DNA from 2 places in the Streptomyces olindensis genome. Region 2 is predicted to be linked to the other one. Evidence: predicted binding sites of a transcription regulator. Region 2 holds the regulator's gene; the other holds the start of a gene.

Region 1 (15,054 bases), on a different contig from region 2:
ACGTACCGCGCTGCGAGTCCTGGCCGGCCAGACGGACCGGGACGCCCTCCAGGAGGAGGGAGCCGATCGCGAGGGTCTCGCCCATGCCCCAGTCGATCGTGCCGTCCTCGACCATCGACGCCCGGCGCTGCAGCTGCGGCAGCAGACGCGGGTGGACGGTGATGTGGTCGGGGATGTTGACCTGGGACTCGGCGATCCGCTTGACGACCTCCGAGGTCACCGCGGTGTTCACGGCGACCGGGAACTCGGCCTGCGGGTCGGAGGGCTCCACGGCGGACGGCTGCGAAGTGGCCTCACGGACCTCCGTGAAGACCTTCTCCAGCTGGCCCTGGTAGTCCTGGAGCGCCTGCTCGGCCTCTTCCAGGGTGATGTCGCCGCGACCGATGAGGGACTCGGTGTAGAGCTTGCGCACCGAGCGCTTCTTGTCGATCAGGTCGTACATCAGCGGCTGCGTGAAGGCCGGGTTGTCCGACTCGTTGTGGCCGCGGCGGCGGTAGCAGATGAGGTCGATCACCACGTCCTTGTTGAACGCCTGGCGGAACTCGAAGGCGAGCCGCGCCACGCGGACGACGGCCTCGGGGTCGTCGCCGTTCACGTGGAAGATCGGGGCCTCGATCATCCTCGCCACGTCCGTCGCGTACATCGACGAGCGGGAGGACTCCGGGGCGGCCGTGAAGCCGACCTGGTTGTTGATGACGATGTGGACCGTGCCGCCGGTGCGGTAGCCGCGCAGCTGCGACATGTTCAGGGTCTCGGCCACCACGCCCTGGCCCGCGAAGGCCGCGTCGCCGTGGATCGCCACCGGCAGGACCGTGAAGTCCGTGCCGCCCTTGTTGATGATGTCCTGCTTGGCGCGGGAGACGCCCTCCAGGACCGGGTCGACCGCCTCCAGGTGCGAGGGGTTGGCGACCAGGGAGACCTTGATCTGCTCGCCGTCGAGGCCCGTGAAGGTGCCCTCGGCGCCCAGGTGGTACTTCACGTCACCGGAGCCGTGCATCGACTTCGGGTCGAGGTTGCCCTCGAACTCGCGGAAGATCTGCGCGTACGACTTGCCGACGATGTTGGCGAGGACGTTCAGGCGGCCGCGGTGGGCCATGCCGATGACGACCTCGTCCAGGCGGGACTCGGCGGCCGAGTCCAGCACGGCGTCCAGCAGCGGGATGACGGACTCGCCGCCCTCCAGGGAGAAGCGCTTCTGGCCGACGTACTTCGTCTGCAGGAACGTCTCGAAGGCCTCGGCCGCGTTCAGGCGGCGCAGGATGCGCAGCTGCTCCTCGCGCTCCGGCTTGGAGTGCGGGCGCTCCACGCGGTCCTGGATCCACTTGCGCTGCTTCGGGTCCTGGATGTGCATGAACTCGATGCCGGTGGTGCGGCAGTACGAGTCGCGCAGGACGCCGAGGATGTCGCGCAGCTTCATCATCGACTTGCCGGCGAAGCCGCCGACGGCGAACTCGCGCTCCAGGTCCCAGAGCGTGAGGCCGTGCTCGGTGATGTCCAGGTCGGGGTGCTTGCGCTGCTGGTACTCGAGCGGGTCGGTGTCGGCCATGACGTGGCCGCGGACCCGGTAGGAGTGGATCAGCTCGAAGACCCGGGCGGCCTTGGTGACGTCGTCGTCGTGGCTGGCGTCGATGTCCTTGAGCCAGCGGACCGGCTCGTAGGGGATGCGCAGCGCCTCGAAGATGTCGTCGTAGAAGCCGTTCTCGCCGAGCAGCAGGTTCGCGACCTGGCGGAGGAACTCGCCGGAGGCGGCGCCCTGGATGACCCGGTGGTCGTAGGTCGACGTGAGCGTCATGACCTTCGAGATGCCGAGCTTGTTCAGAGTGTCCTGGGAGGTGCCCTGGAACTCCGCCGGGTAGTCCATGGAGCCGACGCCCATGATCACGGACTGGCCGGGCATCAGACGCGGGACCGAGTGGACCGTGCCGAGGCCGCCGGGGTTGGTCAGGGAGACCGTGACCCCGGAGAAGTCGTCCATCGTCAGCTTGCCGTCGCGGGCGCGGCGGACGATGTCCTCGTAGGCCTGCCAGAACTCGAAGAAGTTCAGCGTCTCGGCCTTCTTGATCGCCGCGACGACGAGCTGGCGGTCGCCGTTCGGCTTGACCAGGTCGATGGCGAGACCCAGGTTGACGTGGTCCGGCTTGACCAGCGTCGGCTTGCCGTCCACCTTCGCGAACGAGTGGTTCATCGCCGGCATGGCCTTGATCGCCTGGACCATGGCGTAGCCGATGAGGTGCGTGAAGGAGATCTTCCCGCCGCGCGCCCGCTTGAGGTGGTTGTTGATGACGATGCGGTTGTCGAACAGCAGCTTCACCGGGACCGCGCGCACGGACGTGGCCGTGGGCAGCTCCAGGGAGGCGTCCATGTTCTTCGCGACCGCGGCGGCCGGGCCGCGCAGCACGACCTGCTCGGGGCCCGAGGGGGCGTCACCGGCGGGCTCGGCCTTCTTCGGGGCCGCGGCGGGCTTGGCGGCGGCCGGCTTCGCGGCGGCCGGGGCGGCCTTCGCGGGAGCGGCGGCCTGGGCCGGGGCCTGCGCGGCGGGCTTCGCCTGGGCCGGAGCCGGGGCGGGAGCCTGCGCGGCGGCGGGCTTCTCTGCCGCCGGGGCGGGGGCCTGGGCGGGAGCGGCCGGGGCGGCCGGCTGAGCGGTGGTGGTCCCCGCGGCCCCCGCGGCCGCGGTACCCGCCGGAGCCGAGGCGGCAGCGGCGCCCGGCTTGTAGTCGGCGAAGAAGTCCCACCAGGCTCGGTCTACCGAATTCGGGTCCTGGAGGTACTGCTGATAGATCTCGTCGACGAGCCACTCGTTGGCACCGAACGACGCAGCGGGGTTCTTGCCCGCTTGGTCGGTGTCGGTCGAGATGCTCGAGTTACTGGGGGACTGTGGCGACACGGCGGCAACCGCCCTCTTCCGCTTCACAAGATGATGGACAGCGGGAATCAAGGCTACGCCTCCCGGACCGGGAAGGTCAGGTCGGGCCCGTTCAACGTCGTGTAAGTCACATCTCAGACTGTGTTTCGGGCCTTGAAATGGCGGGAAACAAGCGTGGTTCCGCTTAAGGAGGGAAGGGCGGAGCAGGGCCTCGGACGCCGATGGCGCGGGCCTGTGCCTGATCACACGTGTCCGTCAGCGCGGACGCCGGTGGATCTTGTGGCTCCGCTTCGAACTTTACGTCAACTTGGCACGGATGACTCTCCCGGAAGAGTGACAAGAATCCGGCAACCTCGCTCGGATTCGGCCACTCCGATCCGACCGCCGTGCAGATCGACCGCCCAGCGGGCGATCGCCAGGCCGAGGCCCGTGCCGCCGTCGCTGCCCGGCCCCTGCGGCCGTTTGGCACTGCCCCGGTTGAACCGCTCGAAGACGCGGTGCCACTCCGACTTCGGAATGCCGGGGCCCTCGTCCAGGACCTCCAGCTCCAGCGACTCCGGCAGCGGGCCGCGCCGCGCCTTGACCGTCACCCGGCCGTGCGGCGGGCTGTGCTTGACCGCGTTGTCGATGAGATTGGCGACGACCTGGTGGATGCGCTCCGGATCGGCGTGCGCGGTCAACTCCGGCGGGTGGACGTCGAGGTGCAGATGGACGTCCGTGCGCGTGTGACTGCCCGAGCCGGTCGCGATGCCCGCGCGCACGGAGGCGACCATGTTGGCCTCCTTCAGCACGCCGGACAGGTACGGCCACACCTCGAACCGCCGCTTCTTCAGCGGTACGACGCCGTTGTCCAGGCGGGACAGGTCCAGCAGCGTCTCCACCAGCCGGCCGAGACGCTCGGTCTGCTTCAGGGCCGTGCGCATCGTCTCCGGGTCGGCCTGCGTGACGCCGTCGACGATGTTCTCCAGCACCGCGCGCAGGCCCGCGATGGGCGTGCGCAGCTCGTGCGAGACGTTCGCCACCAGCTCCTTGCGCTGGCGGTCCTGGGCCTCCAGCTCGTCGGCCATGGCGTTGATCGTCACGGCCAGGTCGCCCAGTTCGTCACGGCGGTTCTCCCGCACCCGGCGGGTGTAGTCGCCCTGCGAGATGGAACGCGCCACGGCCGTCATCTCGTCCAGCGGCGCGGTGAGCGAATGGGCCACGAACTGCGTGATGAGGAGTGTGGCGATCATCGAGAAGACCGTGATGAAGCGCAGCTCCGTCTTCGTGTGCACCGCGATCACCGACAGACCGGTGGTGATCAGCACCGAGATGACGACCAGCGCGCCCAGTTTGGTCTTGATCGAGAACGGGCTCACCCCGCCCCAGGGTTCCGGCTCCCCGGGGTTTCTCCGTGCGGCCGGCCCGCCGCTCATGGCGTCGGGGTCTCCAGGGCGTAACCGACGCCGTGCACCGTACGGATCCGCTCCGCGCCGATCTTCCGGCGCAGCGCCTTGATGTGGCTGTCGACCGTGCGGGTGCCGGAGGCGTCCGCCCAGTCCCAGACCTCGGCGAGCAGCTGCTCGCGCGAGAGCACCGCACGCGGGGTGTTGGCCAGGCAGACCAGCAGGTCGAACTCGGTCGGGGTGAGGTGGACGTCCTCGCTGCGCACCCGGACCCGGCGCTGCGCGTGGTCGATCTCCAGCTCGCCGAGGCGCAGGATGCCGCTGCGCGGCGTCGCGGCGGCCAGCGCGGCCCGCTCCACGCGGCGCAGCAGCACGTGCACGCGTGCCGCCAACTCCCGCATCGAGAAGGGCTTCGTCATGTAGTCGTCGGCGCCGACGCCGAGCCCGACCAGCATGTCGGTCTCGTCGTCGCGCGCGGTGAGCATCAGCACCGGCACCGGGCGGGCGGCCTGCACGCGGCGGCAGACCTCCAGACCGTCGAAGCCGGGCAGCATGATGTCGAGGATCAGCAGGTCGGGCTGCCATGCCTCGGCCGTGTCGACGGCGGCCGGGCCGTCACCCGCTGTTTGCACGAGGAATCCCTCGGCTCGCAGGCGGGTCGCGATGGCGTCCACGATCGTGGCGTCGTCCTCGACGACGAGAACCCGGCGCTGCGCGCCCGGGGTAGCCGTCGCCGAACCGTTGTGGGAGGTGTGTGTCTGCTCCATCGCCCGCCCCTGGGGTGTGCTTTCCGGAATCAGTGGGGTGATTCCTGACTGGCTGTGCCTGCGCATGGTGTGCGATTGACGCTTGAATGATCGGCGTCAGAGGAGCAGCGTACGGGGAGTCAGCACACCTTTGCTATCCAGGGCTGATGGCGAGGTGCACGACGTCCGGAACGCCCCGGGCAACCGGGATCTCTTCGGTACGCACCTGTTGGAACCCGGCATTCCACAAGGTTTCTTCGAATTCCGGAGAGGGTTGGGCGGACCAGACGGCGAGTACCCCACCGGGTCTCAACACCCGTGCGCAGCTGGCAAGTCCGGCTTCGCGGTAGAGATTTCCGTTGCCCTCCGTGACGGTCCAGCCGGGGCCGTTGTCGATGTCGAGGCAGAGCGCGTCGTACGTGGCGGATGTCTCATTGACGTATGCGACGAGATCGGCTTCGACGATTTCCGTGCGGGGGTCGGCGAGGGCCTCGGCGGAGATCGCGGAGAGCGGGCCGTCGCGGTGCCATTCGACAATCGCGCGCTCGCGTTCCACCACGGCGATCCGTCCCCAGCGCGGATCCGCCGCCGCGTGTGCGAGGGAGAAGCCGACGCCGAGTCCGCCGATCAGCACGTCGGGGCGGGTCCGGCCGGGCAGGGCGTCCAGGGCCGCGTCGACCAGCCGGCGCTCCGAGCGGCCGTCGGAGGTGTCCATCAGGAAGCAGCCGTTCGCGATGATCTCCAGCCGGCCACCGGGCCGCTGCCGCAACACGACCTCGCCGTGCGGGCCCTCGCGACGGTCCAGGACATCGGGAATGTCGTTCGGGGTGGGCATGGGAGCCATCCTGGCAGGGGCGCGATGCCGACGCCCGGAATTTCCGCGCGGGCTGCGGCGACGTGGGTACGGCCAGGCCGGGACGGGGGACACGGTCGTGCCGCGACGCGGGGCATGGCCGGCGGTGATGGGGGGCGGTCGGCGGGACGCGGGATGCGGCCGACCGCGACGCGGGTACGGCCCGGCGGCGACGCGGGGCGCGGCGATGCGGGGCACGGTCGGCGGCGATGGGGGGCGCGGCGATGGGGGGCACGGTCGGCGGGACGCGGGGTGTGGCCGACCGCGACGCGGGTACGGCCCGGCGGCGACGCGGGCCACGGCCGGCGGCGGACGCGGGACACGGCGCGGCGGTGCGGGATATGACTGTCGGCGGGCGGCGGGCGGCGGGCGGCGGGCGGCGGGCGGCGGGCGGCGGACGCGGGACACGGCTGTCGGGTTGCTGTGAATCCGCTCTCGCGTGGCCCGGGTCACAGACAGCGGGGCGGTCGGGCGCGAAGGCTGGGCCCGGACGGAAGGAGCGCCCGTGGTGGAACGCGCCGCGCCGCCCGGCGAGGAGACCGCGGAGGTCGTACCCACACCGGCGGACGCGCCCGGGTACGACACGTCGGTCCTGCTGGACGGGGTGCCGCGGCAGCGGGCACGCGAGACCGCGGCCCCGGCCGCACCGAAGTCCCCGCCGTCGGTAACGCCCCGGACCGGACTCCGGGCGCTGCGGCCCTGGCGGCTGCTGCCCACCCCCGTGGGCACGCCGTTCACCTTCACGTACGCGGCCCTGCTCGGTGTCACCTCGCTGGTCGCCGCGCACGCCGACCCGGCATTGGTGCACGCCCTGCTCCAGGGCTCCAGCACGGACGTGGCACACCTGATGCGGACGCCGGAGCTGGTGCTGGTGGGCAGCGCACTGTGGGTCGCGGGCGGGGTGGCCTCGCCCTTCGCCATCGCCTTCGTGCTGGTGCTGACCGCGCTGGAACGGCGGATCGGCGGTCTGCGCACGGCCGGTGTCTTCCTGCTCGGGCACGTCCTCGCCACCCTGGCGACCGAGGTCCCGGTGGGTCTCGCGGTCCTGGCCGGGCACCTCCCCGACAGCTCCCTGCACCGCCTCGACTACGGCGTCAGCTTCGGCGTCGCGGCCGGCATCGGCGCCCTGGCCGGCCTGCTGCCGCCCTGGTCACGCGTGCCCCTGCTGGCCGGCTTCGGCGGGATGCTGCTCCAGGACCTGCTCGCCTTCAGCGACCCGATGACGAACTGGGGGCACCTCATCGCCCTGGGCATCGGCATCGCGACCTGGCCGGTGGTCCGGCGGTGGTACGCCGCGCGGCTCGCTCCGGCCGCGGGCTGAGTACCAGGCCATCAGGTCCGGGTGGCGGCCGACGGCTCGTACTTGGCGCTGGTCAGCAGGGCCACGACCGTCCAGCCCAGCGCCTCGTAGAGCCCCCGGCCCGCGGGTGTCCCGGCCAGGACGCCGGTCCGGGCCCCCTGCCGGACCGCGATGTCCTGCAACGTCCGCACGACGAGGCTGCCCATTCCCTTGCGGCGGTGTCCGGGAGCCGTCTCGATCTGGTCGACGACGGCGGTCTCGCCCGTCGGGGTGATCTGCCCGCGCGCCGCCAGGGACCCGTCCGGCGCGGCCACCATCACCCGGGTCACCCCGCCGCGCGACCAGGTGCGCAGCCGGTAACCCTCGGGGGCGGCCGGAGCGCCGTCCGCCGCCAGCGGGACCGTCATCAGACAACCCGGCTCGGGGTCGATCCACCAGTCGTCGCCCAGCCAGCCGGAGACCACCGACGGGTCCCGGAAGGCCTTCAGCCACACGCCGTGTCCGGTGACGGCTCCGGCCACCTTGCGGACGGTCGTCTCGTCGAGGCCGTCGCCCGTCGCGCCGAACACGTGCCGCGTGACGTGCTCCCGCATCCCCATGTCGATGGTCCAGCCCCACGGCTCCGGCACCGGCGGAGCGGCCCCGCGGGACACGACCCATCCGTTCACCCACGCCTGCACGGTCTCGTCCACGCCAGCCCCCTGTAATGATCGTAAAGCTTGATCGTCTATTACTCACTGGACCTTACGCGCCTCCCCGTCCCCGGTGTCACAGGTGATCGCTGACAGCGAACGGCGCGTGGGGAACATCCCGGCTCCCCCGAGCATTGAGTCGGCATAGCTCAACTTGACTGCCGAAGGGGAGATCATGGCTTCGACGTCCACACCGCTCACCCTGCCCGTGCTGCCGCTCGACGACGAGGTCGTGCTGCCCGGGATGGTGGTCCCGCTGGACCTGAGCGACTCCGAGGTCCGTGCCGCGGTGGAGGCCGCCCAGGCCGCTGCCCGGTCAACGCCCGGAAAGCCCCGGGTACTCCTGGTGCCACGCATCGACGGGACGTACGCGAACACCGGTGTCCTCGGCACCGTCGAGCAGGTCGGCCGGCTGGCCGACGGCGACCCGGGCGCGCTGATCCGCGGCCGGGGGCGGGTGAGGATCGGTGCGGGGACCACGGGACCCGGCGCGGCCCTCTGGGTCGAGGGCACCCGCGTCGACGAGACCGTCCCGGAGCCGCTGCCCGGGCAGGTCGCCGAACTCGTCAAGGAGTACAAGGCCCTCGCCACCGCCTGGCTGCGCAAGCGCGGTGCCTGGCAGGTCGTCGACCGGGTCCAGGCCATCGACGACGTCTCGGCGCTCGCCGACAACTCCGGCTACTCGCCGTTCCTGACCACCGACCAGAAGGTCGAACTGCTGGAGACCACCGACCCGGTGGCCCGGCTCAAGCTCGCCACGCAGCAGCTGCGCGACCACCTCGCCGAGCAGGACGTGGCCGAGACCATCGCCAAGGACGTCCAGGAGGGCGTCGACAAGCAGCAGCGCGAGTTCCTGCTGCGGCGTCAGCTCGAAGCGGTCCGCAAGGAGTTGCGCGAGCTGAACGGGGAGCAGGAGGGCGAGGAGTCCGACGACTACCGCGCCCGTGTGGAGGCCGCCGACCTGCCCGAGAAGGTCCGCGAGGCCGCCCTCAAGGAGGTCGACAAGCTGGAGCGGTCCTCCGACCAGTCGCCCGAGGGCTCCTGGATCCGCACCTGGCTCGACACGGTCCTGGAGATGCCGTGGAACGAGCGCACCGAGGACGCCTACGACATCCAGGGCGCCCAGGCCGTCCTCGACGCCGAGCACGCCGGACTCCAGGACGTGAAGGAGCGGATCACCGAGTACCTGGCCGTGCGCAAGCGGCGTACCGACCGGGGCCTCGGCGTGGTCGGCGGGCGGCGCGGCGGTGCCGTGCTCGCGCTCGTCGGGCCGCCCGGCGTCGGCAAGACCAGCCTCGGCGAGTCCGTCGCCCACGCCATGGGCCGCAAGTTCGTCCGCGTCGCCCTCGGCGGTGTGCGCGACGAGGCCGAGATCCGCGGCCACCGGCGCACGTACGTCGGCGCGCTGCCCGGCCGGATCGTCCGCGCGATCAAGGAGGCCGGGTCGATGAACCCGGTCGTGCTGCTCGACGAGATCGACAAGGTGGGCTCGGACTTCCGGGGCGACCCGGCCGCGGCTCTGCTCGAAGTGCTCGACCCGGCGCAGAACCACACCTTCCGGGACCACTACCTGGAGGTCGAGCTGGACCTGTCGGACGTGGTCTTCCTCGCCACCGCCAACGTCCTGGAGGCGATCCCGGAGGCCCTGGCCGACCGGATGGAGATCGTCCGCCTGGACGGCTACACCGAGGACGAGAAGATCGTCATCGCGCGCGACCACCTGCTCCCGCGCCAGCTGGAGCGGGCCGGGCTCGACCGGGACGAGGTCACCCTCGACGAGAGCGCGCTGCGCAAGCTCGCCGGCGAGTACACGCGCGAGGCGGGCGTGCGCAACCTGGAGCGGTCCGTCGCGCGGCTGCTGCGCAAGGTCGCGGCCCAGCACGAACTGGGCGAGCGGGAGCTGCCCTTCACCGTCACCGCCGAGCACCTGCGGGACCTGATCGGCCGGCCGCACCACGTGCCCGAGTCCGCCCAGGACCCGGCCGAGCGCCGGACGTCCGTGCCCGGCGTGGCCACCGGCCTCGCGGTGACCGGAGCGGGCGGTGACGTGCTCTACGTCGAGGCGTCGCTGGCCGACCCGGAGACGGGCGCGGCGGGGCTGACCCTGACCGGTCAGCTCGGGGACGTGATGAAGGAGTCCGCGCAGATCGCGCTGAGCTTCCTGCGCTCCCACGGCGCCGAGCTGGAACTGCCGGTGGGCGACCTGAAGGACCGGGGCGTGCACATCCACTTCCCGGCGGGCGCGGTCCCGAAGGACGGCCCAAGCGCCGGCATCACGATGACCACGGCCCTCGCGTCCCTGCTCTCCGGCCGCCTGGTCCGCACGGACGTGGCCATGACCGGCGAGGTCTCGCTGACCGGGCGGGTCCTGCCGATCGGCGGTGTGAAGCAGAAGCTGCTCGCGGCGCACCGGGCCGGTGTCACCACGGTGATCATCCCCAAGCGCAACGAGCCCGACCTGGACGACGTCCCGGCGGAGGTGCTGGACAAGCTCGACGTCCACGCCGTCACCGATGTCCGCCAGGTCCTGGAGCTGGCGCTGTCCCCGGCGACGAACGGGGCCGCGCCGGAGGTTCCGGTCGCGGCGTGACGGACGCGCGGCCGGTCGGGGAGGCCCGGGTTCTCGTGAGGGAGGCCCGGGCCTTCACCGTGTGGCGGCCCTGTGTACCCGCACCCCGTGACCTGCGGAATACTTGCCGAACTGCGGTGATGACAGCAGGTGGCGGAAAATCCCGGTACGGGAACTCTCCGTACGGGCGACGACCGAGGCAGGGACTGACGTGCACGAGGACGGCAAGGACGACGGACACCGAGCTGCCGGTGCGGCCGGGAGCGCTGTGGATCAGCCTGCCTTCCTGGCGCTGGAGCGGGAGCTGACCGTGCTGCTGCGGCGGGCCCGGGCCAACCAGGGCGAGATGGCCCGCGAGGTCCACCCCGACCTGGAGTCGTCCGCGTACGGCCTCCTCGTCCGGCTGGACGAGTGCGGCAAGCAGCGGGCCACCGAGCTCGCCGCCTACATCGGCGTCGGCAAGGCGACGATGTCGCGCCAGCTGCGCGCCCTGGAGGAGCTCGGGCTGGTCGCGCGCGAGCCCGACCCCGCCGACGGCCGCGCCTGGCTGGTCGCCCTCACCCAGGAGGGCCAGGACCGCGTCCGCCGGGTCCGGGAGGCCCGCCGCGCCCGGTACGCCGGCCGCCTGGCCGACTGGGACACCCACGAGGTCACGGAACTGGCCCGGCTGCTGCACCAGCTCAACCGCGGCATGGAGAAGTAGCAGCCCGCTGCCGGGCGTTCAGAGCTCCGCGTACACGACTGTCGCGTCGTCGTGCCGCTTGCCCCGCCCCAGGTACACCCGCTCGGCGTCCGCCCGTTCCAGTGCGCGCACGCGGTCCACCAGAGCCTGCGGCCCCTCCTTGCGGACGCATTGGAAGCAGTCCGTCCAGTCCCCCTCGCGGAACCGCTCCACCCAGCGGGTGGCGCCGTCCGTCAGCGCGGTCAGGGCGCGCACCTCCTCGCGCGGAAGGGTTCCGGTCACCGCGCGCCGGGCCACCGCGGGATCGGCGGCGGCCGTGAAGAAGCCGCCCTCCTTGTTGCGGAGCGTGGTGTCGACCAGCGCGTCCGTGGCCAGGGCCGAGCGCGGCAGCCGGGCCAGCCGGTCGTCCAGGAGCGCGGTCACCGCGCCGTCGGGGGACTCCAGCAGCAGGGCCGAGTCCGACAGGACCAGGTACTCCACTGTGGCCGGATTCCAACGGGCCACGACCACCGTGGCCTGCGGTGTGCGGGGGTGAGAAAGGTCACAGGTTTCCGCGTGTGCCTCGGCGGTACGCGCGATCGCACGGGACAACAAGTCGAGCAGGGGAACATCCGGGAGTGAAACGGTCAGTTCGGTCAGGGCTCCGCCGAGGCGCGCGGTGAACCAGGGGACGGAATGCAGACAGCCCGCCCCGCCCTTCGGCGGGGTGACCCCGTCCAGGACGATCACCGAACCGCCCTGTCCTGAGGCCGGAAGCCCGACACTGGCGAAGTCCTCGTTCGGGCGGTCGGCGTCCCCGGGCTCCGAGGCGAGTTCAGTACGCATCCAGCCAGTCTGCACGAGCCCTTCACAAGGTCCGCAAAAGGCTGGCAATGGTTGCCGGAACGGCGCACCCGCGCAGGTCAGACGCCTGGTTTGGGCTGGAATGCTTTGTTCCGGGAAGACGTGGTGGCGAATATTGCCACCGCCCGCCGCCGGCGTCCAACCGGCCTGCCGCACAAGGCGACTGCGAGGGCCTGCGGAACTTGCCCCTCAACTCCCCTCCGAGGTTCACTCCTTCGGGTGGCGGGTCAGGTGATGCGCGTGCGCTGCCCACCGGCGCTGGGAGGGTCGGGAAGTGTACCGGGAGTACGCGTCAGTTGACGGAGCGTCACCCGGGCCCATGGGTTCACGAGTCAGGAATGCGAGCACCGGTGCAGAAGACGCGGCCTCGTCGCACAGGCAAGCAGACGGCCCCCGCTCAGGGCGCTGAGCCGACGCCCCTCACCGGCAAGGGCCGACCCACGCACGTGCGCAACCGGCTCATCGTCGCCGTCGCCGTGGTCGCCGCGGCCATCGCCGGGGCCGGCACCCCGTCCGTCCTCGCCGCCTCCGGGGAACTCCACGACTCCCAGGAGCTCGTGACGCTCGCGGAGCAGACCCAGGACGCCCTCGCCCTCGCCCACTCCCTCGCCGACGAGCGCGACGACGTCACCTCCTACATCGCGGCCGGCCGCCCCAAGGCCAAGGCGCCCTCCGAGCAGCACAGCGCCCGCGTGGACCGTCAGGTCGAGGAGCTGCGGTCCGACACCGACACGCCCGCCGCGCTCCGCTCGGACCTCGACGACATCGCGGCCCTGCGCCGCGCCGCGCTCACCGGCAAGAGCAGCGCGCTCGAAGCGCACCAGGCGTACTCCACCGCCATCACCGAACTCCACCGGCTCGCCGAGCAACTGGCGCAGCAGACGCCGCCCCGCGCCGGATCCGGCGGGTACGCCCTGGCCGAGCTGGACTCCGCCGTCCAGCAGGCCGCCGCCGCCCGGGGACTGCTGCTGGCCGCCTTCAGCGTGCCGCGCAGCACCGAGACGGTCATCGACCCGGTCACCGGCCTGCCGACCGAGACCTCCACCTCCTCGGGCGCCGACGCCCGGCAGCGCGACGCCCTGAGCGCCGCCGCCCAGCAGGCCCGGCTGCGCTCCGACGCGGCCCTGGCCGACTTCCGCGACACCGCGCCCAAGTCGGCCCGCGCCTCCTTCGACAACACGGTCACCGGCACCGAGGTCAACTCCGCCGAGAAGTACCTCGCCACCCTCACCGACCAGCCGACCCTGACCGGCAGCGAGCTCTCCACCAGCACCAAGCGGCTGGACGCGGCCCTCTCCGCCCGGGTGGACCTGATGCGCGGCGTGGAGTCCGCCCTCTACGACCGGCGCACCAAGGACCTGGAGGCGCTGCGCGACGACGACGTCACCGCGCTGGAGATCCGCATCGCGGTCCTCGGCGTCCTCATACTGCTCGCCGTCGGTGTCGCCACGGGCATGGCCCGCAGCCTCACCCGCCCCCTCGCGGTGCTGCGCCTGGGCTCCAAGCGCCTCGCCGAGGCCGAGGACCCGGCGGCCGAGGAGCCGGTGAAGTTCACCGGCCGCAACGACGAGTTCGCCCAGGTCGTCCGCTCCGTCAACGCCCTGCACGCGCACGCGGCCGCCCTCACCGAGCGCATCACCACCCTGGAGGGCGACCGCAAGCACCTCGTCGGCCAGCGCCAGAAGATGGCCGACGCCCGCGAGGAACTGCGCGCCGAACTCGCCGAGTCCGCGGCCCAGCTGGAGCGGCTGCGCACGGCCATCGGCGGTACGTTCGTCAACCTCGCCCTGCGCACCCTCGGCCTGGTCGAGCGGCAACTCGCCGTCATCGAGAACCTGGAGGAGCGCGAGCAGGACCCGGAGCGCCTCGCCACGCTGTTCAAGCTCGACCACTTCGCCACGGTCATGCGCCGGCACAGCGAGAACCTCCTCGTCCTCGCCGGCACCGAGCACGTCCAGCACGCGGCCGGTCCCGTGCCGCTCGTGGACGTCGTACGCGCCGCCGTCAGCGAGATCGAGCGGTACGAGCGGGTGCGGATCGCCGCGCTGCCGCCGCACGCGCACATCGCCGGGTTCGCCGCGGACGACCTCTCCCACCTGCTGGCCGAACTCATGGAGAACGCCACCTCGTTCTCCCCGCCCGACCTGCCCGTCGAGATCTCCGGCTGGCTGCTGGAGAACGGCGAGGTCATGCTCTCCGTCCAGGACGAGGGCATCGGCATGACCGAGGAGCGGCTGGAACGGCTGAACGCCCGCCTCGCCGACTTCGACCCGGAGGCGCCGTACGACCAGGAGGGCGAGGACGGTCTCGGCCTCGGCCTGTACGTCGTGGCCCGACTCGCCCACCGCCACGGGGTGCGCGTCCAGCTGCGCGAGCAGAAGCAGGGCGGGGTCGCGGCGGTCGTCGTGCTGCCCCGCACCCTCCTCGCGGCCGCCTCGCCCGTGGCCGTCACGTCCTCCGGTCCCGTCGCCGGCGCGGCCCACTCCTTCTCCTTCCCGGGCGCCGACGCCGAGGCCAACTCCAACGTCCTGCACGGCCGCACGAGCGGTGGGGACCCGCTGGTGGCGCTGGCGGAGAAGGCGGTACGGCGCGAGGAGGCGGCGGACGAGGCCGCGGAGCACCCGGAACCGGTGGACGAGGCCGTCGAGCGGCCGGAACCGGCGGCACCGGCCGCACCCGCGTCGGCCGCACCCGCGCTGGCCGCATTCGCGCCGGAGGTCACGGCACCGGCGGAGACCCCCGCCGAGACCACGATGGAGCTGCTGGCCCCGATACCGCAGGACGAGCCCGCTCCGGCGGACCACGAGCCCGCGGTCGCCGGCGGCGCATTCGCCCCACAGGGGTCACCCGCACACGACGACGAAACCCGCACGGGGGGTGCGGGTGGGAGTGAGGACGCCGAAGGCGCAGCCGGGGCGGAACACGGACGCGCACCGGACGACGAAGAGGACCGCGTCACCGACAAGGGCCTCCCCAAGCGCACTCCCAAGATCACCGCCCAGGCCCAGGCCCCGCGCCAGCGCACCGGCTCCGTCGACGCCGAGGCACTCCGCCGCCGCCTCGGCGGCTTCCGCCAGGGCGCGCAGGCCGGCTACCGCGAGGTGGAGGCGGAGATCGCCGA
Region 2 (15,054 bases):
ACTTGACGCCCGCGATGTGGAGGAGTTCCGCGAAAGCCTTCGTGGTCTTCTTCGCGCGGTCCTCCAGCGCGCCGGCGCAGCCGACCCAGTACAGGTACTCGACCTCGGACAGGTCCTCGATGTCCTTGCCGACGACCGGGACCTCGAAGTCGACCTCCTTGAGCCACTCCAGGCGCTGCTTCTTCGCCAGGCCCCAGGGGTTGCCCTTCTTCTCCAGGTTCTTGAGCATCGTGCCCGCCTCGGACGGGAACGCGGACTCGATCATCACCTGGTAGCGGCGCATGTCGACGATGTGGTCGACGTGCTCGATGTCCACCGGGCACTGCTCGACGCAGGCACCGCACGTGGTGCAGGACCACAGGACGTCCGGGTCGATGACGCCGTTGTCCTCCAGCGTGCCGACCAGGGGGCGCTCGGCCTCCGCCAGGGCGGCGGCGGGCACGTCCTTCAGCTGCTCCTCGGACGCCTTCTCCTCGCCCTCCATCGTCTTGCCGCCGCCGGCCAGCAGGTACGGCGCCTTCGCGTGCGCGTGGTCCCGCAGCGACATGATCAGCAGCTTGGGGGAGAGCGGCTTGCCCGTGTTCCAGGCGGGGCACTGCGACTGGCAGCGGCCGCACTCGGTGCACGTGGAGAAGTCCAGCAGGCCCTTCCAGGAGAACTGCTCGACCTGGCTGACGCCGAAGACGTCGTCGTCGCCGGGGTCCGTGAAGTCGATCGGCTTGCCGGCCGACGTCATGGGCTGCAGCGCGCCCAGCGCCGTCCCACCCGTCGCCTCGCGCTTGAACCAGATGTTCGGGAACGCCAGGAAGCGGTGCCAGGCCACACCCATGTTGGTGTTCAGGCTGACCGTGATCATCCAGATCATGGTCGTGCCCAGCTTGATCATCGCGAAGAAGTAGACGAGGTTCTGCAGCGCGGCGACGCTCAGGCCCTTGAAGGCCAGGACCAGCGGGTACGAGGCGAAGTACGCGGCCTCGTAGCCCTCCACGTGGTGCAGCGCGCCCTCCAGGCCCCGCAGGACGTAGATGGCGAGACCGATGGTGAGGATGACGTACTCGACGAAGTACGCCTGGCCCATCTTCGAGCCGGCGAAGCGGGACTTGCGGCCCGGGCGCGACGGCAGGTTCAGCAGGCGGATCACCATCAACGTGGCGATGCCGAGGGTCGTCATGGCCGCGATGAACTCGATGTAGAGCTCGTACGGGAGGAAGCCGCCGAGCACCGGCAGCGTCCAGTCGGCCTGGAACAGCTGGCCGTACGCGGTGATGATCGTCGGCGGCAGCGTCAGGAAGCCGATCGCCACGAACCAGTGGGCGACGCCGACGATGCCCCACCGGTTCATGCGCGTGTGGCCGAGGAACTCCTTCACCAGGGTCACGCTGCGCTGGTAGGGGTTGTCGGTCCGGGTACCGGCGGGCACGGGCTGGCCCAGCTTGAAGTACCGGACGAACTGGCCGATCGCGCGTGCGAGCAGCGCGACGCCGACCACGGTCAGTACCAGCGACACGATGATCGCGGCGAGTTGCATGGGGGCTCCTCGGGCCTGCGAGGGGTTTCGTCGGGGTGACCTGTCGTTTCTCAGGGTTCCCCGAAATTACTAAGCGGTAACTTATGCAGTCCGTCTGAGACTACCCCTATCTTCCGCCGCACTGTAGCCGGGTGGGCAGTGATCTGAATCGCTCAGGGTTGCCTCAGGAACCCTCCGGATTCGACCCGGATCTCGTCGTGTTATTCATACCGAATTGTCATAGTGCCGCCTAACTTATATCCGTGCTCTACGGGATCACCGCCGCCGCCCTCGCCCTCCTGCTCACCGCCCTGCTCGCGGCGGTCCTCCGGATGCCCGCCCTGCGGCTGCGTCTGGTCGAGCGGCGGCAGCGGCGCGAGGTGCCGCTGTCCGGGGGTGTCGCCGTGGTGGCCGTCACCGGGTCGGTGGTGGCCGTCAAGGAGTGGGGCGCGGCCGGGAGCGGGATCGACGGACTGCTCGTCGCCGGCGGCGTGGTCGCCCTGCTCGGGCTCCTCGACGACGTGTGGCGGCTGCGGCGGCGGGCCCTGGTCGCCGGTACGGGTGTGGCGGCCGCGTGTGTCGTGCCGTACGGGGAGACGGGGGTGGGCACCGGGCTGCTCGGCGTCGTCTGGGTCGTCGGGGTGACCTTCGCCTTCCGGGGGCTCGACCACGCCGACGGGCTCGCGGGGACGGTCGGGGTCGTCACCGCCTTCGGGGCGGCGGCCTGCGCGGCGATCGACGTGCTGGACGGGATCGCCGTGCTGATGAGCGTGCTGGCCGCGGCGCTGACCGGCTTCCTGCTGCACAACTGGCACCCCGCGCGCGTGGCGCTGGGCAGTTGTGGGTCCATGGCGGCGGGATTCGTGATCGCCGCCGGCCTCGTGCACGTCCGGGCCGGGTTCGGGGTCGGGGAGAGCGCGGGGGTGCTCTTCGCGCTGACGGCCCTGGCGTGCGCCGACGCCGTCCTCGTCCTGCTGGCGCGGCGGCTGAGCGGGCGGCCCGTCGTCCGCAGCGGGCCGGACCATCTCGCGCACCGGCTGCGGCGGCTCGGGCCGACCGTGCCGGGCGTCACTCTGCTGCTGGGTGCCGGGGCGTTCTCCGGCGTGCTCGTCGGGGTACTCGCGCACGCCGGCTGGATCGGGGCCGACGCCCTGTGGTGGGTCCCGGGCGTGGCTCTCGTGGTGGTGTTCGCCCTCTTCCGGGTGCCCGTGTACGCCACTCGACGCACAGTATCGTCGCAGCTCAGAGCCCCGTTGCGTGTAAGGAACGGATAAGACTTGAGTCCGCTCGACTCAGCTCTGTTGACCGGTCGGGAGCCGTCGTGCACACTTGAGTCCGTTCCACTCAAGTCAGCTGGAGGAATCAACCATGGCACGTGCGGTCGGCATCGACCTGGGCACGACTAACTCCGTCGTCAGCGTTCTGGAGGGCGGCGAGCCCACCGTCATCACCAACGCCGAGGGCGCCAGGACCACGCCGTCCGTCGTCGCCTTCGCCAAGAACGGTGAGGTGCTCGTCGGAGAGGTGGCCAAGCGTCAGGCGGTCACCAACGTGGACCGGACCATTCGGTCGGTCAAGCGGCACATGGGCACCGACTGGAAGATCGAGCTCGACGGGAAGCCCTTCAACCCGCAGCAGATCAGCGCCTTCGTGCTGCAGAAGCTGAAGCGGGACGCGGAGGCCTACCTGGGCGAGAAGGTGACCGACGCGGTCATCACCGTCCCGGCGTACTTCAACGACTCCGAGCGCCAGGCCACGAAGGAGGCCGGCGAGATCGCCGGTCTGAACGTGCTGCGCATCGTCAACGAGCCGACCGCCGCCGCGCTGGCGTACGGCCTCGACAAGGACGACCAGACCATCCTGGTCTTCGACCTCGGTGGCGGTACGTTCGACGTCTCGCTGCTGGAGATCGGCGACGGCGTCGTCGAGGTGAAGGCCACCAACGGTGACAACCACCTCGGTGGTGACGACTGGGACCAGCGCATCGTCGACTACCTGGTCCAGCAGTTCCAGTCCGGCCACGGCGTGGACCTGGGCAAGGACAAGATGGCCCTGCAGCGTCTGCGCGAGGCCGCCGAGAAGGCGAAGATCGAGCTGTCCTCGTCCACCGAGACCTCGATCAACCTGCCCTACATCACCGCCTCCGCCGAGGGCCCCCTGCACCTCGACGAGAAGCTCACCCGCGCCCAGTTCCAGCAGCTGACCGCGGACCTCCTGGAGCGCTGCAAGACGCCGTTCCACAACGTCATCAAGGACGCCGGCATCTCCATCAGCGAGATCGACCACGTCGTCCTCGTCGGCGGCTCGACCCGCATGCCCGCCGTCGCCGAGCTCGTCAAGGAGCTGACCGGCGGCAAGGACGCCAACAAGGGCGTCAACCCGGACGAGGTCGTCGCCATCGGCGCCGCCCTGCAGGCCGGTGTCCTCAAGGGCGAGGTCAAGGACGTCCTGCTCCTCGACGTCACCCCGCTGTCCCTCGGCATCGAGACCAAGGGCGGCATCATGACCAAGCTCATCGAGCGGAACACGACGATCCCGACCAAGCGGTCCGAGATCTTCACCACCGCCGAGGACAACCAGCCGTCCGTGCAGATCCAGGTCTACCAGGGCGAGCGCGAGATCGCGGCGTACAACAAGAAGCTCGGGATGTTCGAGCTGACCGGTCTGCCCCCGGCGCCCCGCGGCGTCCCGCAGATCGAGGTGTCCTTCGACATCGACGCCAACGGCATCATGCACGTGACCGCGAAGGACCTGGGCACGGGCAAGGAGCAGAAGATGACCGTCACCGGCGGCTCCTCGCTGCCGAAGGACGAGGTCGACCGCATGCGCGAGGAGGCCGAGCGCTACGCGGAGGAGGACCACAAGCGCCGCGAGGCCGCCGAGTCCCGCAACCAGGGCGAGCAGCTCGTCTACCAGACCGAGAAGTTCCTCAAGGACAACGAGGACAAGGTCCCGGGCGAGATCAAGACCGAGGTCGAGGAGGCCGTCGCCGAGCTGAAGGAGAAGCTCAAGGGCGAGGACACGGCCGAGATCCGCACGGCCACGGAGAAGGTCGCGGCCGTCTCCCAGAAGCTGGGCCAGGCCATGTACGCGGACGCCAATGCGGCCCAGGCCGCCGGTGGCCCCGCCGGTGACGCGGGCGCCGCCGCCGGTGGTGCCAAGGCCGCTGACGACGACGTCGTCGACGCCGAGATCGTCGACGAGGACCGGAAGGACGGTGCCGCGTGACGGAGGAGACCCCGGGCTTCGACGAGCAGCAGCCCGACGTCCCTTCCGGCGCCACCTCCGACGACGCCGAGCCGAAGGCCGCCTCCCCCTCCTCCGAGGAGGCGGCGGCCCCGGCCGGGGACACGGGCCAGGACGCCGGTCTGGTGGCCCAGCTGGACCAGGTGCGCACCGCCCTCGGTGAGCGCACCGCCGACCTCCAGCGCCTCCAGGCCGAGTACCAGAACTACCGCCGCCGGGTCGAGCGCGACCGGATCGCGGTCAAGGAGATCGCCATCGCGAACCTCCTGACCGAGCTCCTGCCCGTGCTCGACGACATCGGCCGCGCGCGGGAACACGGCGAACTGGTGGGCGGCTTCAAGTCCGTCGCCGAGTCGCTGGAGAGCACCGCGGCGAAGATGGGCCTGCAGCAGTTCGGCAAGGAGGGCGAGCCCTTCGACCCGACGATCCACGAAGCCCTGATGCACAGCTACGCGCCGGACGTCACCGAGACGACGTGCGTGGCGATTCTGCAGCCCGGGTACCGGATCGGCGAGCGCACCATCCGCCCCGCGCGGGTGGCGGTGGCCGAACCCCAGCCGGGGGCGCAGACGGTCAAGGCGGACGAGTCCGCCGACGCCGACGACAAGGAGAGCGGTGGCCCGGACGAGGGCTGACGTCACGGACGAAGGGAAGGAGGGGCGTCGAGGATGAGCACCAAGGACTTCATCGAGAAGGACTACTACAAGGTCCTCGGCGTCCCCAAGGACGCCACCGAGGCCGAGATCAAGAAGGCGTACCGGAAGCTCGCCCGCGAGTACCACCCGGACGCCAACAAGGGCAACGTCAAGGCGGAGGAGCGCTTCAAGGAGATCTCCGAGGCCAACGACATCCTCGGCGACCCCAAGAAGCGCAAGGAGTACGACGAGGCTCGCGCCCTCTTCGGCAACGGCGGCTTCCGCCCGGGGCCCGGTGGCGCGGGCGGCTCCTTCAACTTCGACCTGGGCGACCTCTTCGGAGGCGGCGCCCAGGGCGGCGGTCAGGGAGCCGGCGGCTTCGGCGGCGGCCTCGGTGACGTCTTCGGGGGCCTGTTCAACCGCGGCGGCGCGGGCGGCCCGGGGACGCGTACGCAGCCCCGGCGCGGCCAGGACATCGAGTCCGAGGTCACGCTCAGCTTCACGGAGGCCATCGAGGGCGCCACGGTCCCGCTGCGGATGTCCTCGCAGTCGCCCTGCAAGGCCTGTTCGGGCACCGGCGACAAGAACGGCACGCCCCGCGTGTGCCCGACCTGCGTCGGCACCGGGCAGGTCGCCCGGGGCAGCGGCGGCGGCTTCTCCCTCACCGACCCCTGCCCGGACTGCAAGGGCCGCGGCCTGATCGCGGAGAACCCCTGCGAGATCTGCAAGGGCAGCGGCCGGGCCAAGTCCTCGCGGACGATGCAGGTGCGCATCCCCGCGGGGGTCAGCGACGGCCAGCGGATCCGGCTGCGCGGCAAGGGAGCGCCGGGCGAGCGCGGCGGCCCGGCGGGCGACCTGTACGTGATGGTGCACGTCGACTCCCACCCGGTGTTCGGCCGCAAGGACGACAACCTCACCGTCACCGTCCCGGTGACGTTCGCCGAGGCGGCCCTCGGCGGCGAGGTCCGGGTGCCCACGCTGGGCGGTCCGCCCGTCACGCTGAAACTGCCCCCGGGCACGCCGAACGGCCGTACGATGCGCGCCCGGGGCAAGGGCGCGGTCCGCAAGGACGGCACCCGCGGCGACCTCCTGGTCACGGTCGAGGTGAGTGTCCCGAAGGACCTGACGGGGAAGGCTCGTGACGCACTGGAGGCGTATCGCGAGGCGACCGCGGGCGAGGATCCGCGGGCGGATCTGTTCCAGGCCGCGAAGGGAGCATGAGTCAGATGGACGGTCGTCGACGCAACCCGTATGAACTGACCGAGGAGACCCCGGTCTACGTCATCTCGGTGGCGGCCCAGCTGTCCGGCCTGCACCCGCAGACCCTGCGCCAGTACGACCGCCTGGGCCTGGTCTCCCCCGACCGCACCGCCGGCCGGGGCCGCCGCTACTCGGCCCGCGACATCGAACTGCTCCGCCAGGTGCAGCAGTTGTCGCAGGACGAGGGCATCAACCTGGCGGGCATCAAACGCATCATCGAACTGGAGAACCAGGTCGCCGCGCTCCAGGCCCGCGTGGCGGAGCTGGAGGACGCGCTCGACGGCGCGGCGGCGGCCATGCGGCAGCGCGAGGCGGCGGTGCACGCGTCGTACCGCCGGGACCTGGTGCCGTACCAGGAGGTCCAGCAGACCAGCGCGCTGGTGGTGTGGCGGCCGAAGCGCCAGCAGCAGGCGGACTGACCGACGCGCCTGTGTGAAGGCATGCGAAAGGGGCCGGGAGGCAACTCCCGGCCCCTTTCGCATGCCTTGACCCGGTTTCGCATGGTCTCCTGTCGATGACTGACCGGTGCAGAGCACTTGGAGGCGATTCCGCACCGTCTTCACAACCACTGCGGAGCGTGGTGTTGTCATCTCGTTAAGTGGTTCCGCTTGACGCTGGGGGGCGCGTCCGCGTTGGCTTTTCAGTCACATGGGCCACAAAGCTGTGCCCACGTCCGAATCACACGCGAAGTGAGCTCCCGCATGCGTCGTCGTATCTCCATATCCGTGGCCGCGGCCACGATGTCCGTCACGCTCGCCGGCTGCGGCGTGCTCAACGCGACCGGGAGCAGCGACGACGCGAGCCCGACCAAGGGCAACGACATCACGGTCGGCCTGCTGCTGCCGGAGAAGGCGAACACGCGGTACGAGAACTTCGACTACCCCATCATCAAGCAGAAGGTCGAGTCGCTCACGAACGACCAGGGCCGCGTCGAGTACGCCAACGCCGAGGCCAGCGCCGACAAGCAGGCGAGCCAGCTGCAGCAGATGATCGACGACCGGGTCGACGTGATCCTGCTGGACGCCGTCGACTCGCAGGCCATCGCGAGCGGCGTGAAGAAGGCCAAGGACGCCGGCATCCCGGTCATCGCCTACGACCGGCTGGCCGAGGGCCCGATCGACGCGTACATCTCCTTCGACAACGAGCTGGTCGGCGAGGTCCAGGGCCGCTCCCTGCTGGAGGCCATCGGTGAGAAGGCGAGCCTCTCCGACAAGATCGTCATGATGAACGGCTCGTCGACGGACCCCAACGCCAAGCAGTTCAAGGCCGGGGCGATGTCCGAGCTGAACGGCAAGGTGACGATCGCCGAGTCCTTCGACACCAAGGACTGGAAGCCGGAGAACGCGCAGGCCAACATGGCCCAGGCGATCGAGAAGATCGGCAAGGACGACATCGCGGCGGTGTACTCCGCCAACGACGGCATGGCGGGCGGCATCGTCAAGGCGCTGCGGGCGGCCGGCGTGACCGAGCTGCCGCCGATCACCGGGCAGGACGCGGAACTCGCCGCGGTGCAGCGCATCCTCAGCGGTGAGCAGTACATGAGCGTGTACAAGTCGTACCCGCAGGAGGCGGAGAGCGCCGCGGAGATGGCGGTCGCGAAGGTCCAGGGCCGGGACATCCAGTTCGCCGCCCTCACCCGCGACAAGGTCGACAGCCCCACCCACAAGGGCATCCCCGCCCAGCTCGTGCCCGTGGTCGCGCTGACCCGGGAGAACATCAAGGACACGGTCGTCGCCGACGACATCTACCAGGTGTCGGACATCTGCACGGCGAAGTACAAGGCGGCCTGCCAGTCCCTCGGCCTCAAGTAGCCGGTTCGGGGGCGCTCCTCGTGCCGGCCCTCCCGGGGCGTCCGGCCAGGGTGAGCGCCCGCAGCAGCCACTCGGCGGGCCCGTGCCTGAAGCGCCGGGCCCACGCCGTGCTGAGGGCGAGCTGGAGCGCGTACACGGCGAGAGCGAGCAGCAGCACGCCGGCCGCTCCCACGTCCCCGTAGAGGGACAGGCCGTACGCCGTGGCGAGGAACATCATGATCAGGGACTGCCCGAGGTAGTTCGTGAGCGCGAGGCGGCCCGCCGGGGCGAACAGCCGCCGGACCCGGTCCCCCCGGGGCGAGTCCATCAGGAGCAGCAGCAGGCAGGCGTACGCGGCCGACAGGGCGGGCGCCGTCAGCATGCCCACGCCGATGCCCAGGAGCTGCCAGCGCTCGCCCAGCGGCCCCTGGGCGGAGGAGGCGAAGAAGACGGCACCCGGGGCCCCGACGGCCAGCCCGACGACCGTCACGCGCACCAGCCGGGAGCGGTCGGTCCCGCCCGGCGCGAGCAGTCGCCGCCGCCCCGCGGCCAGCCCGAGGAAGAACGCGGCGAGCACGCCCGGGGCCATGAGGAGAACGCCGAGGAGGGCGAGGGGCAGCCGGTCCAGGTTCTCCCGCACGACCGTGCCGGCACTGCCCCGGTAGGCGGCCACGGCCTGCGCGATCGCCCCGTGGGGGACGGGTTCCTCGTCGTCCACCGCGGTGGCCAGCGCCCCCAGCCCCGTGAGGACGACACCGAACACGCCGTAGATCCAGGCGGCGGCCTTCACGGCGGTGGCCGGCCTGATCCGCCGCGCCCACAGCAGGACCAGCCCCAGGACGCCGTAGGTCAGCAGGATGTCGCCGGTGTACAGCAGGACGGCGTGCACCAGGCCGAGCAGCACCAGGCCCAGGGACCGGCGCAGGAAACGCGCGGTGACGCCGGCCCCGTCGCGTTCGGCGGCGGCCGCCTGGAGGGTGAAGCTGTAGCCGAACAGGAACGAGAACAGCAGGTAGAACTTGCTGGACGCGAGCGCCGCCACCAGCCAGGCGGCGACGTGGTCCACCGGCGCCGCCCCGGGGTCCCGGACCCCTTCCGTCTCGTAAGGGCTCATGATCTGGGCGCTGTTGACCACCAGGATGCCCAACAGGGCGAAGCCTCGCAGCGCGTCCACGGCGGGCAGTCGCCGCGGGTCCGCCGGTCCCTGCGGGTCGTTCACTCTTCCCCCTCGCGAGCAGGCGGGCCCGGTCCCGGCCCGTGATCACAGAAGGTCGCACACCGACCGCGCACACGCCACCGCGTCCCGTGGCAACAGGCCAGGGGAGAGCGAGCGGATTCAGGGAGCGAACGGCTCAAAAAGGAACCCGGGTGCGGGGGAGCCGTGTTGCGGAGCAGGTCCCGGCCGCGCATAGTTGCGCTGCGAAGGACGGCGGAACCGGGGGGTGGGATGGGCGATGGCCGGGCACGGGACGGAGGAGCATCCACACGGTGCCGACCGACTGTGCGAAGCCGGGGACCGCGTGTACTCCCGGGCCGTACGGCGGGGCCGCGTGCCGCGCCGGGACGCCGAGCAGGTGCCCTGCCTGCTGGAACTCGCCCTGCTGCACCCGGACCCGGACGACATGGACTGGCTGGTGCCGACCTCCCCGCAGGAGGTCATGACCCGGCTGCTGCGCGGGATGTACGACGAGGTCAGCGCGAGCCAGCGGCGGGTGGGTTCGGCGGTGGCGGCCTTCGAGTGGTACGCCGGGCTGGGCCTGAAGGTGCAGCCGGCCGCGTCGGCCGCCGAGGGCCCGGCGATCCGGGTCCTGGACGGACTCGCCCGGATCCAGGCCGCGATGGACGAGGCGACCCAGGCGTGCACGACCGAGGTGCTCACGGTGCAGCCGGGCGGCATCCGACGTGAGGCCGAGCTCTCCGAGGGGCTGCACCGGGCGCTGGCGCTGCGCGGCCGGGGTGTGCGGATGCGGGACCTGTACACGCATGTCGCCCGGCACGGGCAGGGGTTGCTGACCTACCTGGAGCTGATGGGCGACGCGGTGGAGGCGCGCACGCTCGACGAGGTCATCGACCGGCTCATCCTGTTCGACCGGACGGTGGCCTTCATCCCCGCCAACACCGACCGCACGATGGCGCTGGAGCTGCGCCACCCCGCGATCGTCGAGTACCTGGTCACGGTCTTCGAGCGGCTGTGGCGCCTCGCGATCCCCCTGACGGCCCCGCTCCCGGACACGGGCATCGAGGGCATCTCCCACCGGGAGCAGTCCATCGCGGCCCTGCTCGCGGAGGGGCACCAGGACGCCGTGATCGCGGAACGGCTGGGGATCAGCGTACGGACCTGCCGGGCACACATCGCGCGGCTGTCGGAGACGCTGGGGGCCGCCAGCCGTACGCAACTGGGCGTGCGCATCGCCCAGGTGGGGCTCGACGGGCCGCCCCGGGCGGCGGCGCCGGTCAGCGTTCCCCGTCGAGAATCCCGGACTGCCCGATGAGGTAGCCGAGCTGGGCCCTGCTCTGGCTGCCCAGCGTCGCCGCGAGTTTGGCGATGTGGACGCGGGCCGTGCGGACGTTCATGCCCAGCCGGTCGGCGATGACGGCGTCGGTGTGGCCCTCGATGAGGAGGGCGGCAATGGCGCGCTGGCGGGGGGTGATGCCGTTGTGCGAGGGCTGCGGGGCGGCTTCGGGGAACAGCGGGGTGGCGAGGCGCCAGAAGCGGTCGAACGTGGTGGCCAGGTACCCGATGATCGCGGGGTGCCGGATCTCCAGGGCCAGGCTGCCGTTGCCGTCGGCGGGGATGAACGCCACGTCCCGGTCGACGATGATGAGCCGGTCGGTGATCTCGTCCAGCGCGCGCGCCTCGATGTCGCCCCGCAGCCGTTCGTGATGGGCCACGGTCGTGGGGTGGTGGCGCAGGGTGTGCTGGTAGAGGGTGCGGATGCGGCCGCCGCGGTCCAGCAGCGCCTGGTCGCGGCGGATCGCGAGGGCGTAGGCCGCCTCGACGCGTGTCCCGGGAAGCCCGCTGCGCGGCTGGACGGTGAGCATCTCCCGACGGGCCTCCGCCATGGCCTCGGTGATGGCCGTGTTGATCCGCTCCTTCCCGCTGAGGAGCCTGAGCGTCGGGGTGGCGTCCGCGGCGGGGTGCTGCCCGTCGACGGCCATCAGCGGCTCGAACGTCTCGGCCAGCTGTTCCTCCCGCCGCCGTTCCCGCGCGATCCGCTCCTCGGAGCCGCGCAGCAGCCGGTGGAGGGCGACGGCCGGCGCCACGGGTTCGAGCCGGTGGACGTCGTCGACGGCGGGGTGCAGCAGGCCGAAGTCGATCAGGCAGGGCGCGGCGCGGGCGGCGTCCACGCTCATGTGCCCTTCGCGCACGGCGCGTTCGTACAGCGCCATCCCGTCGGGGCACAGTTCGTCCGGGTCGTGCTCCGGGTGTGGCGCCGACGTCACTCCGGACTACCTCCTGCTCCGTCGTCCTGCTTCAGGATCTCCGACCGGGCTATGAGATACCCGAGTTGCGCCCGGCTGCCACTGCCCAGGGCCGAGGCCAGTTTGGCGATGTGGGCGCGGCAGGTCCGTACGTTCATGCCCAGGCGGCGCGCGATGGCTTCGTCGACGTGGCCCTCGACCAGGAGCTTGGCGATGGAGTGCTGGATCTCCGTGATGCCGCCGGACGCCGCTTCGTACGGGGTGCCGGTGCTCAGCGGGACGGCGCGGTCCCACAGGTACTCGAAGAGTTTGATCAGGTAGCGGACGAGTCCGGGGTGGCGCAGTTCCAGGGCGACCTGCTGGTCGTCGCGCGCGGGGATGAAGGCGACGGTCTCGTCGCAGATGATCAGACGCTCCACCAGCTCGTCTATGGTGCGGTACTCCGCCTTGCCGTCGGACAGCCGCGCAGCGTAGGCCAGTTGCTCCGGGTTGTAGCGGGCGGTGTGCTGGTACACCGTGCGGATCCGCACACCTCGTTCGATGAGCGGCTTGTCGCGTTCCAGTCCTCTCAGGAGACTGCGTTCTGACATACGGTCGCTCGGCTGGAGCGTGAGGACCTCGGTCCTGCACTGGGCCGTCGCCATGTTCAGTGCGGCGTTGATCCGCTCGCCGCCTTCCAGCACGGTGATGGAGTCACTCGTGGCCGTGTGGGTACCCATGGCCATGAAGGGCTGGAAGGTCTCCGCGAGACTGATGGCCAGGCGCCTGCGCTCGGCGATCTCGTTCTCCAGCGGGCTGAGCTGCCGGGACAGGGCGACGACCGGGGGCACGGGGCGCAGCCAGTTGGGATCGTCCGGATCGGGGTGGAGGAGGGCGAACTCCACCAGGCAAGGGGCCGGCTCCACTTCCGCGCGGGCGATGCGTCCGGTACGCAGAGCAGAGGCATAAAGGCGGCTGCCCTCCTCGCACCACTCGGTCATCGCATGGGGATGTGTCCCTCTTGCCGGATTCGTTGCCAAATCTCCACCCCCCAGGGTCCTGAACATGCAGGAACATGATGCATCGATTGTGTGGCCATGACGTGCCCGAATGAGCCATCGTCGTACTCGACGGGGGAAAAGGGGACCTTCAAGTGAGGACGAAGCCGACTATGCGGAACAGAATGCTTCGCTCGGTGCTTGTCGCCGCCTTCTCCGCCGTTGCAGCCCTCGGCGTACTGAGTGGCTTCTCCGAAGCGAAGAGTGATGTTCGGGCGAACACCAGCTGGCCGTCGGTGGCGCAGACCACCAGCGGCATCAACAACACCAGCTGGCCGAGCTCCGGGGCAGCCGGATCCGGGAGCTGACCGTGACCACTCCACCCGACGACCGCTCCTTCCGTCGTGAGATGGCGACCGCCTACCGCTCCGGCTGGCACTTCATCGACCTGGTCACCGCCATCCCCCACAGCGGTGACTCGTTGATGGTGACCGTGTTCGGAGAGCCGGTCGTCGTCACGCGGGACGAGGACGGAGACGTACGGGCGTACCGGTGTCTGCGGCGGCCTCGGGGGGCGCCGCAGCCAGTGCGATGTGCCGTACGGTACGGAATGATCTTTGTGAACCTGGACCAAAGGGACCATCAGCAGGTGGAGGCCGACTCCCCTGCCCCGAGGACCATCTCTGCCACCCCCCGCAGTGCCTGACGCGATTCCCCCGTCGTAACAGATCGCTCAGGTGCTTCCCCCCGCAGCGGCGTCACCGTGACCTGAACACGGTGACGCCGCTGCAGTTTGTGGGGACATTTCCGGGTATCACCCCAGTCGCGCGATGGCCGGATCCAATCGATCACCGGTGTGGATATTCACTTGGGTCAACCTCGTCCCATCGCGCGCGTCAGCTCTATCTCGATGACCACGCGCGCCGGGTTCGGTGACGGCGTCCGTCCGTAGCGCTCCGCGTAGCGGCGCTCCGCCTCCGCGACCCGGTCCGGCTCGGTGCGGACGAACGCCCGGCCCTCCAGCGTCGCCCAGCGCCGGCCCTCCAGCTGGCAGACGGCGACCGCCGCCCCCGCTTCCCCGGCGGCCAGCACGTGCCGCACCTTCGCGCTCGTCCTGTTCGTGATCACCCGAGCGAGCCGGGCCGCGGGATCGTATGTGACCCCGACGGGTACCACGTGCGGAGTGCCGTCCGGGCGGGGAGTCGTCAGGGTGCACAGGTGCCGTTCCTGCCAGAAGCCGAGGAATGTCGGGTCCGGCGCGCCCGGATCGACGGAGTACTTGGTCGCCATGGCCCGGAACTTAACCCCCGCGCCCTCCCCGGTGTGGCCTTGAGTGCAGTAGACTCAACTTTATGTACGTCGTTCGGGTCAGTGCAAGGAGGAGAACGCGAACGTGGACGCCGAGCTGACCAACCGGAGCCGGGACGCGATCAACGCGGCCAGCAACCGGGCCGTGACCGAGGGGCACCCCGACCTCACCCCCGCCCACCTGCTCCTCGCGCTGCTCCAGGGGCAGGACAACGAGAACATCACCGACCTGCTCGCCGCCGTCGACGCCGACCAGGCGGCCGTGCGCTCCGGCGCCGAGCGCGTGCTCGCCGGGCTGCCCAGCGTGACCGGCTCGACCGTCGCGCCGCCCCAGCCCAACCGCGAGATGCTCGCCGTCGTCGCCGACGCGCAGGCCCGCGCCAAGGACCTCGGCGACGAGTACCTCTCCACGGAGCACCTGCTCATCGGCATCGCCGCGAAGGGCGGCGCGGCCGGTGAGGTGCTGTCCCAGCAGGGGGCCGACGCCAAGAAGCTCCAGGCCGCCTTCCAGAAGACCCGGGGCCAGCGCCGGGTGACGACGGCCGACCCCGAGGGCCAGTACAAGGCCCTGGAGAAGTTCGGGACGGACTTCACGGCCGCCGCGCGGGAGGGCAGGCTCGACCCCGTCATCGGCCGGGACCAGGAGATCCGCCGCGTCGTGCAGGTCCTGTCCCGCCGGACGAAGAACAACCCCGTCCTCATCGGCGAGCCCGGCGTCGGCAAGACCGCCGTCGTCGAGGGGCTCGCCCAGCGGATCGTCAAGGGGGACGTGCCCGAGTCGCTCAAGGACAAGCGGCTCGTCGCGCTCGACCTCGGCGCCATGGTCGCCGGGGCGAAGTACCGGGGCGAGTTCGAGGAGCGCCTGAAGACCGTCCTGGCGGAGATCAAGGATTCCGACGGCCAGATCA

What was found. Region 2 encodes HspR, which represses chaperone genes until heat shock. Its sites were predicted from a motif close to TTGAGNNNNNNNNNCTCAA; they were not measured.
Region 1: lon (endopeptidase La) is a predicted target of HspR. The motif match lies at 7,974-7,992, and genes of this name have one in related genera.

The regions. Positions count from the first base shown of each region.
Region 1 covers NZ_JBEYZD010000011.1:84,131-99,184, reverse strand. Annotated here, with positions in the region: gene ABZ948_RS09395 (multifunctional oxoglutarate decarboxylase/oxoglutarate dehydrogenase thiamine pyrophosphate-binding subunit/dihydrolipoyllysine-residue succinyltransferase subunit) at 1-2,884, opposite strand, end outside; gene ABZ948_RS09390 (HAMP domain-containing sensor histidine kinase) at 3,166-4,278, opposite strand; gene ABZ948_RS09385 (response regulator transcription factor) at 4,275-5,015, opposite strand; gene ABZ948_RS09380 (spermine/spermidine synthase domain-containing protein) at 5,149-5,829, opposite strand; gene ABZ948_RS09375 (rhomboid-like protein) at 6,356-7,168, shown strand; gene ABZ948_RS09370 (GNAT family N-acetyltransferase) at 7,180-7,839, opposite strand; gene lon (endopeptidase La) at 8,015-10,429, shown strand; gene ABZ948_RS09360 (MarR family winged helix-turn-helix transcriptional regulator) at 10,620-11,111, shown strand; gene ABZ948_RS09355 (protein phosphatase 2C domain-containing protein) at 11,130-11,915, opposite strand; gene ABZ948_RS09350 (sensor histidine kinase) at 12,272-15,054, shown strand, end outside.
Region 2 covers NZ_JBEYZD010000015.1:82,312-97,365, reverse strand. Annotated here, with positions in the region: gene ABZ948_RS12370 ((Fe-S)-binding protein) at 1-1,528, opposite strand, end outside; gene ABZ948_RS12365 (MraY family glycosyltransferase) at 1,771-2,781, shown strand; gene dnaK (molecular chaperone DnaK) at 2,876-4,735, shown strand; gene grpE (nucleotide exchange factor GrpE) at 4,732-5,388, shown strand; gene dnaJ (molecular chaperone DnaJ) at 5,422-6,609, shown strand; gene ABZ948_RS12345 (heat shock protein transcriptional repressor HspR) at 6,615-7,067, shown strand; gene ABZ948_RS12340 (sugar ABC transporter substrate-binding protein) at 7,350-8,459, shown strand; gene ABZ948_RS12335 (DUF418 domain-containing protein) at 8,452-9,657, opposite strand; gene ABZ948_RS12330 (helix-turn-helix transcriptional regulator) at 9,893-10,930, shown strand; gene ABZ948_RS12325 (helix-turn-helix transcriptional regulator) at 10,893-11,882, opposite strand; gene ABZ948_RS12320 (helix-turn-helix transcriptional regulator) at 11,879-12,841, opposite strand; gene ABZ948_RS12315 (Rieske (2Fe-2S) protein) at 13,209-13,544, shown strand; gene ABZ948_RS12310 (pyridoxamine 5'-phosphate oxidase family protein) at 13,712-14,128, opposite strand; gene clpB (ATP-dependent chaperone ClpB) at 14,232-15,054, shown strand, end outside.